2 regions of the Microbacterium sp. 22215 genome follow, and region 1 is predicted to be linked to the other one. Evidence: predicted binding sites of a transcription regulator. Region 1 holds the regulator's gene; the other holds the start of a gene.

Region 1 (4,174 bases):
CCCGGGGTCGCCGGTCTTGATGAACGAGATCCATGCTCCGTGCATCTCGTCCGCGAGTCTCTGCGGAGCATCCTGTCCGGCGAGCCGCTGCGCCTCGGGATCGCCGAGGCGATCGAACACGAAGCCGAGCTCCAGGGCGTGCGCCGCACGCAGGTCGCGGACAGTGCTCTGCCAGGCGAATTCGTAGACGTACGTCGGCGCGGTGCGGGCCCTGGCCAGTCGGGTCAGCGGTGCGCGCAGCATGATGTCCGTCGCGAGCTGGCCGAAGATCTCGCCGGTGGAGGCACCGGGGAAGGTCGATCGATAGGCCGCGAGCGCCTTCCGCGGGATCCGCAGAGCGAGTCGTGCGAGCAGGAGCTTCGCCTCGCTGATTCCGGCCAGCGCAGCCGGAGGAAACCAGAGTCGGTATTCATCGGTGTTGCTTCCGATGAGCAGGGGAATATCCGTGTCGGCGAGCACCTCGTGGGGCGAGCGAGGCAGCGACTCGGCGTCCACGGCGAACTGGAATCCGGGCGCCCCACCCAGCGGAGACGAGCCGGAGGACTGCTGTCGTCGCGCATGCAGCAGCTTCGCGGGAGATGCTCCGAGGAAGCTCGCGCGGTCGGTCCTGATGCCGAGCCGCTTGGCGAGCTGCGCCGTGACGCGCCCGGCCTTCTTCGCGGTCTGCGCCTCGAGTGGTCCGGATTCGATGATCGCCCGCGCGATGAGCTCTCGCGAGGAGTCGACGGCGAGCAGACCGGCGACGATGGCGCCGCCGGCGGATTCGCCCATCACGGTGATCTGCGAGGGATCGCCGCCGAATGACGCGATCTCCTCGTGCACCCAGGCGAGTCCCGCGGCGGCATCCTGGAGTCCCAGATTCCGGGGAGCCCCCGTGAGAACCGAGAAGCCCTCGGATCCCAGGCGGTAGTTGATCGAGGCGAACACGATGCCCGCCCGAGCGAATCCGGATCCGTCGTACAGGGGGAGCGCGGCGGTGCCTCGCTCGAGTGCGCCACCGTGGATCCAGAGGACGACCGGTGCACCGTCGGCGTCGTCCGGAGCCCAGACGTTGACCGAGAGGATCTCGTCTCCGGGAATCTCGACCGAACCGAGCAGATCGCCGATGGCGCCGGGGTACGGATGCTGAGGAGCGGTCGGTCCGAAACTCACCGCGTCGCGAACGCCTTCCCACGCGGGAGCCGACTGAGGAGCCCGGAAGCGGTTCAGCCCGAACGGGGCTGCGGCGTACGGGATTCCGAGGTACCGGTGCACCCCGCCGACAGTCTCGCCGCGCACGATTCCGGTGGACACGGTGACCTGCGGCGCGACACTCATACCCGTCATCGTAGGGGGATCAGCGCGGCGCCCGCCTCGGCGGGTAGAATTGGCACTCGTACCCAGTGAGTGCCAGAGGGAGGGAGTCGTGATGGTCAGTGAAAGAGGCCTCCAGGTTCTCCGCGCGATCGTTCAGGACTACGTCGAGACGCACGAGCCCGTCGGCAGCCGATCCATCGTCGACCGCTACTCGTTCGGGGTCTCGGCTGCGACGATCCGCAACGACATGGCGCTGCTCGAGGACGAAGAGCTGATCGCTGCCCCGCACACGTCTTCGGGCCGCGTTCCGACCGACAAGGGCTACCGCGTCTTCGTCGACCACCTCGCGCAGTTGCGTCCTCTCACGGTCGCGCAGCGCACCGCGATCGAGTCGTTCCTCACGGCGCCGGCCGACCTCGACGACCTGATGGTGCGCACCGTCCGCGTGCTCACGCAGCTCACCGGGCAGGTCGCGCTCGCGCAGTACCCGTCGTTCGCGCGGGCGCACCTCACTCACCTCGAACTCGTCGCGCTCTCCGCGAACCGGGTTCTCATCGTGCTCGTCACCGACGCGGGCGGTGTCTCGCAGCGCATGGCGCCGCTGCCGGTCGACGTCGACGAGGCCGACATGGTGCTGCTTCGCGTGCGCCTGTCGGCATTGATCACCGGGCGGGCGGTGAGCGACGCGGCCGAAGGACTGCAGAGCCTGCTCGCCGCCGATGAGCACTCGCATGACGTGGCGCTCCGCGCACTCGCGAGCATCATCATCGACGAACTCGGGGCGTTCCGTCAGGAGCGCCTGGTGATGGCGGGTGCCGCGACCCTCGCCCGACGCGAGCAGGACTTCCGGGGCAGCATCCATCCTCTGCTCGAGGCGATCGAGGAGCAGGTGACTCTGCTGCGCCTGATGAGCGAGATGGAGACCGACGCACATGGCCTCGCGGCCAGCATCGGCACGGAGAACGCGTCGTTCGGCCTGGGTGAGGCGTCGATCGTGGCGAGCAACTACGCCGCGCCCAGCGGCACGGCGCGAGTCGGCGTGATGGGGCCGACGCGCATGGACTATCCGAGCAATCTCGCGGCGGCGCGGGCTGTCGCCCGCTATCTCTCGCGGATGCTCGACGAAGACGAGGCGTCCCGCTGACGCGGGCGCCCAGACGACACATATACGCAGAAGGGCCATTGTGGCAGACCACTACGAGGTACTCGGCGTCTCTCGCGACGCCTCCACCGACGAGATCAAGAAGGCGTACCGACGCCTGGCTCGTCAGCTCCACCCGGACGTGAACCCGGGAGAAGACGCGGCCGAGCGGTTCAAGCTCGTCACGCACGCGTACGACGTGCTCAGCGATGACGATTCGCGTCGTCGCTACGACATGGGCGGCGGAGACGGAGCAGCCGGGAACTTCGGCGGCTTCGGCGGTTTCGGCGACATCTTCGAGACGTTCTTCGGTGCGGGCCAGGGTGGCGGCCGAGGAGCGCGCCCGCGTTCGCGTCGTGAGCGCGGTCAGGATGCACTGGTGCGCGTGACCCTCGATCTGGGTGACGTCGTCTTCGGCGCGCACCGCGACATCGAGGTCGACACGGCGGTGCTGTGCGAGACGTGCAACGGCTCGTGCTGTCAGGAGGGCACGTCGCCTGTCACCTGTGACATCTGCGGCGGATCGGGCCACGTGCAGCGCCAGGTGCGCAGCCTGCTCGGCAACGTCGTCACCTCGCAGCCGTGCGGCACCTGCGAGGGCTACGGCACGACCATCCCGTACCCCTGCGGCACGTGCGGCGGCCAGGGTCGCGTGCGTTCGCGTCGCACCGTCTCCCTCGACATCCCGGCCGGCGTCGAGACCGGCCTGCGCCTGCAGCTGCCCGGATCCGGCGAGGTCGGCAAGGCGGGCGGCCCGAACGGCGACCTGTACGTCGAGGTCACCGTCAATCCGCATCCTTCGTTCAGCCGCGACGGCGACGATCTGCTGGCGACCCTCGAGGTCTCGATGCCCGACGCGATCCTCGGCACCGAGACGACGATCCAGGGGCTCGACGGCGAGGTCGACCTCGAGGTCCGCTCCGGAGTGCAGTCGGGTGACGTCCTCACGATCAAGGGCCGCGGAATCACCCCGCTGCGCGGGACCCAGCGCGGAGATCTCCGGGTCGGCGTCCAGGTGGTCACACCCACGAAGCTCGATTCGGCGCAGCGCGCGCTCATCGAGGACTTCGCGAAGAAGACGAAGGCACCGGGACCCCAGCTCGCTCAGTTCCAGCAGGGACTCTTCTCGAAGCTCCGCGACCGCTTCCGCTCGCACTGATCCGGACGGCGCTCATGGCACTGCACTTCCTTCTCGAGTCCTCGTCGGATGCCACGATCGGCGACCTCGTGTCGCTCACGGGGGCTGAGGCCAAGCACGCCGCCGTCGTGCGCCGACTTCGCGTCGGCGAGGCGGTGACGGTCGGGGACGGCGCCGGCGTGTGGCTGACCGGCGCCGCTGAGGAGGTCTCACCGTCTCGCGTCGACGTGCGCATCTCGGCTCGTTCCGAGGAGCCGGCTCCGAATCCTCGAATGATCCTGGTGCAGGCGCTGGCGAAGGGCGATCGCGACGAGCTCGCGGTGCAGGCGGCCTGCGAGCTGGGCGTCGACGAGATCGTGCCGTGGCAGGCGAGCCGCAGCGTCTCTCGGTGGGAGGGCCCGAAGGCGGTCAAGGGACGCGAACGCTGGGCGACCATCGTCCGTGAGGCGGCCAAGCAGGCGCATCGTGCGTGGGTGCCCGAGGTCTCGCCTCCGGCGTCGACCGCAGGACTCGCGGCGCGCGCCTCGTCTCAGCGGGTGCTTCTGCTCGACCCGAGTGCGACCACCCGGCTGTCGGAACTCGAGCCGGACGGCCGCGAC
Region 2 (4,174 bases), on a different contig from region 1:
ACCGCGTCGGCGCCGCGTGGGCGGTGCGTGGTCAAAAAAGCACGCCAAGGGACCCCAGGAGGTGAGTATTTGACCACCGTAGGCGCGTCAGGCCCCGCACGCGCAGGGCGCTCTGGCAGGGGCACAAGGGCCAGGGCGACGCGCCGGGAGCGCGCTAGAGCGCGGCGGCGACGAGCTCGAGCGTCTGTGCGCGGCCGGAGGCGGAGTCGCGCGGCTCGGACTCGTACGCACCCGCGACGGGCGAGAGCATGACCTCGTCGACGCCCCACTTCGACGCGAAGGCGCGCACTTCTTCGGCGACGGATTCGCCCGTGCCGACGAACCACCGCGAGCGGGCGGCCTCGACGACCTGGTCTGTCGCGGCATCCGGCTCTGCGGCCAGTGCCTCCTCGACCGTCTCGAGTGCGGTGAGCGGCTTGTTCAGGCGCAGGCGCGACATCATGCGCAGCTGCGGGAGGGCGCGGGCCTCGGCCTCCTCCTGAGTGGGGGATGCCACGACGTTGACCGTGAGGAACGTGCGCGGCTCGGGGTGCTCTTCGCTCGGCTGGTATCCGGTGCGGTACAGGTCGAGAGCTCGCTCGAGGCCCTGCCCTGAGAAGTGGTTCGCGAACACATACGGCAGGCCGTGCGATGCGGCGAGCTGGGCGGAGTAGTCGCTCGACCCGAGCAGCCACACCTCGGGGTTGCCGGTGGCGGACGGCGTCGCATGCACGGTGTACTCGCCACCCGAGGTGAAGCGCACGGTCGCGCCCTCGCCCGAGAGGAGAGCCGCGATGTCCTGCACGTTGCGCGGGAACTGCTCGACGTCGCTCGTCGTGCCCGATCCGCGCAGCAGCTGCGTGATCACGGGATCGCTGCCCGGAGCCCGGCCGAGGCCCAGGTCGATGCGGCCGGGAGCGATGGCCTCGAGGGCGGCGAACTGCTCGGCGACGATCAGCGGTGCGTGGTTGGGCAGCATGACGCCGCCCGAGCCCAGGCGGATCTGCGTCGTGCGCATCGCGGCCGCGGCGATCAGCACCGGAGGAGCGGTGGATGCCACGGCGGGCATGTTGTGATGCTCGGCGAACCAGTAGCGGCGATAGCCGAGCCGGTCGGCGGTCGCCGCGAGATCGAGGGAGGAGGAGATCGCCTCGGCACTGGTCTGGCCGGTGCGAACGGGGACGAGGTCGAGGACGGAGAGCGCGGTGGAAGTCATCCCCGAATGCAACGGCGAGGGCGGGCGGGGAATTCCCGCCCGCCCCATCGTCGCCGGTGGGTCGTCACACTGCGGCGAGGGCGGAGGATGCCGACGGTGAGAACTCCTCGGCCAGAGCGTGTCGCGCGACGTGGTATCGGATGTGCCAGGCCGCGCTGAAGCTCTGCTCGGGAAGCTGAGCGAGCACCGCTCGATCGTCGGGGTCGAGACCGTCACGGGCTGCTTCGCGGAGCAGGTCGTCGCGCGTCGCCGGATACTCCATCCCGCGGAGGAAGCGGTCGAGTGCAGCGGAGGTGTGCATGGGTCTTCCTTTCGGGCTGAGGGGGCCGGGTGCGCCCCGGCCCCCGTGCGATCAGGCGGTGATCGACTGTCGGCTGTCGCTCGACTCGACCTCGATCTTGCGTGGCTTCGCGCGCTCGCTGACCGGGATGATCACCGACAGCACGCCGCTCTCGTACGAGGCGCTGATCGCGTCGAGATCGACACCGTCGCCGAGTGTGAACTGCCGCAGGAACGAGCCCGCACCGCGTTCCCGCGCGAGCCAGCGGACGCCTTCGCGACCGTCGGCCGTGCGCTGGGCGCGGATCGTGAGCTGTCCCCCGTCGAGGTCGACGTCGATCGACCCCGGATCGATGCCGGGGAGATCGGCGTGCAGGACGTACCTGTCGCCGTCGCGGAAGAGGTCCACCGGCATGAGACGCGGTGCGCGGACGGAGTCCAGCACGCTCGCGGCGAAGCGGTCGAGCTGACTGAACGGATCGAATGACATGGCCATGAGTGTCTCCTTTCGTGTGGCCCTGTCGGGCTGTCTTGGTGCAGATTATCTGCACCGTTTGCTATAGATTTTTTATAGAACAAGTTCCGATAAAGTGCAAGTGATGCACGAAGGAGGTTCCGATGGCTGATCGCGATCCGGGTATGCCGGTGTATGGCATAGCCGTCGCCGCTCAGCTCAGCGGCGTCCCCGAGGCGAGTCTGCGACTCTTCGAGGCGAAGGGGCTCGTCACTCCTGCGCGCAGCGACGGCGGCACCCGCCGGTACAGCGATGACGACCTCGAGCGCATCCGTCGGGTGACCGGGCTTCGTGTCGAGGGGATCAACATCGTCGGCATCCGCCGCGTGCTCGATCTCGAGGACGAGAATGCCGGGCTCCGCGACGAACTCGCCGACGGCCGCGACTGACCTGCACCGCGACGAGGGCGGCCCAGTACCGTAAAGGCATGGATGCCGAGATCTTCTACGTGCTCGTCGGTGCTGTGGTCGTGGCGGCGATCGCCCGATGGCGCGGCTGGCCGGCGCCGCTGCTCGTGACGGTCGTCGCGCTCGCGGCATCCTTCCTGCCCTTCGTGCCCGACGTCGAGATCGACGGGCATCTGCTGCTCAACCTCGTGCTGCCGCCGCTGCTGTACTCGGCGGCGCTCGACGTCTCGTTCGTGGGCTTCAAGCGCAGCCTGCCGCAGATCCGCCGGCTGGGGATCACCCTCGTGCTGCTCACGACCCTCGCGGTCGGTCTCGTGGCGTGGTGGATCCTGCCGTCGCTGACCCTGCCGGGCGCCCTGCTGCTGGGTGCCATCGTCGCGCCGCCCGATGCCGTCTCGGCGGCGGCGATCGGTCGCAAACTCGGGCTGCCTCGTCGCATCATGACGGTGCTCTCGGGGGAGAGCCTGATCAACGATGCGACCTCGCTCACGCTCTACCGGGTGTTCGCGGCGATCATCGCCGGCGCCACTCTCACCGTGTGGGACGGAGTCGGGCAGTTCCTGCTCGCCGTCGGTGTCGGCGTCGCGATCGGTCTCGTCTTCGGCATCGTGCTGCACCAGCTGCGCATGCGCATCAACGACGCCGTCGTGATCGGGACGTTCGGGCTTCTCGCCCCGTTCGGCGCGTACGCGATCGCCGAGCACCTGCTGGGATCCGGTGTGCTCGCGGTCGTCGCGATGGGTCTCTACGTCGGATACAACTCCCCGCGCACCGACTACACGACCCGCCAGCAGGAGAAGCCGCTGTGGCTGTCGGCCGATCTGCTGCTCGAGAGCTTCGTGTTCGCGTACATCGGCCTGCAGTTCCCCCGCGTCCTCAGCGACCTCGGAGGCGAGGAGGTCGGACGCATCCTGCTGCTGTCGGGTGCCGTGCTGCTGGTCGTGCTCATCATGCGGCCGCTCTACGTGTACCCGGCGAACGGGTGGGCGAACTTCCAAGACCGGAAGCGTCTCGAACGCTGGGATCGCACGGTCGAATCCGGCGCCTTCGACGAGCGCCGCAGAGAATCGAAACGCTGGAAGGGCTACAGCGCCGAGGAGCTGCGCTCCAAGATCCTGCGCGACCAGATGGCCGGCCTGCAGCTGACGTGGAAGGACAACGCCGTGATCTCCTGGGCGGGCATGCGCGGCGTCGTCACGCTCGCGACAGCGCTCGCCGCGGCCGATCTCGCGGCCCTCGACACCGAACCGTCTCACGCGATCGTCGTCGTCGCCTTCATCGTCACCGTCGGCACTCTGCTGCTGCAGGGGCTCACGCTGCCGCTGCTGATCCGCGGGCTCGGCATCGCCAGCGACGTCGACGACGAAGACGACGAGAGGGCGATCACGGAGGTCCGGGAGAAGAGCCGCAAGGCCGGCAAGGAGTTCCTCGCCGAGAAGCGCGTCGAGTGGGAGCAGAAGTACGGCGAGGTCGACCTCAGCGTCTTCGACGCGTTCACGAAGCGCATGACGCGGGTCGAGCGAGACACCGACGAGGCGCAGGAGGTCGAGGAGGCCGTGGCCAGGCCCTCGTACGACGACCTCGTCGCCCTGTCGCGCGGCTGGCTGCAGGTGCGCCGCGACATCCTGCTCGCCGAGCGCGACGCCGGCAACCTCGATGAGGAGCTCATGCGCGAGCTGATGACCGCGATGGATGCCGAGGAGCTGGCGCTCGACACCCGCGGCGCCACTCGGCAGCAGGGGCGCGCGTAGCGGCGGGCGCTCAGCGCGACGGGAACGC

What was found. The regulator HrcA, encoded in region 1, represses chaperone genes, less so after heat shock. The targets are predictions, from matches to a motif close to TTNGCACTCGNNNNNNNCGAGTGCNAA.
Region 2: a site for HrcA is predicted at 2,045-2,071, ahead of ACTJKH_RS11795 (Hsp20/alpha crystallin family protein). Genes of this name have one in related genera too.

The regions. Positions count from the first base shown of each region.
Region 1 covers NZ_JBQEPC010000012.1:75,661-79,834, forward strand. The annotation lists gene ACTJKH_RS16745 (carboxylesterase/lipase family protein) at 1-1,317, opposite strand, end outside; gene hrcA (heat-inducible transcriptional repressor HrcA) at 1,409-2,440, shown strand; gene dnaJ (molecular chaperone DnaJ) at 2,481-3,596, shown strand; gene ACTJKH_RS16760 (16S rRNA (uracil(1498)-N(3))-methyltransferase) at 3,611-4,174, shown strand, end outside.
Region 2 covers NZ_JBQEPC010000006.1:112,854-117,027, reverse strand. The annotation lists gene ACTJKH_RS11805 (LLM class flavin-dependent oxidoreductase) at 155-1,195, opposite strand; gene ACTJKH_RS11800 (DUF2795 domain-containing protein) at 1,260-1,496, opposite strand; gene ACTJKH_RS11795 (Hsp20/alpha crystallin family protein) at 1,548-1,970, opposite strand; gene ACTJKH_RS11790 (MerR family transcriptional regulator) at 2,093-2,377, shown strand; gene ACTJKH_RS11785 (cation:proton antiporter) at 2,416-4,146, shown strand.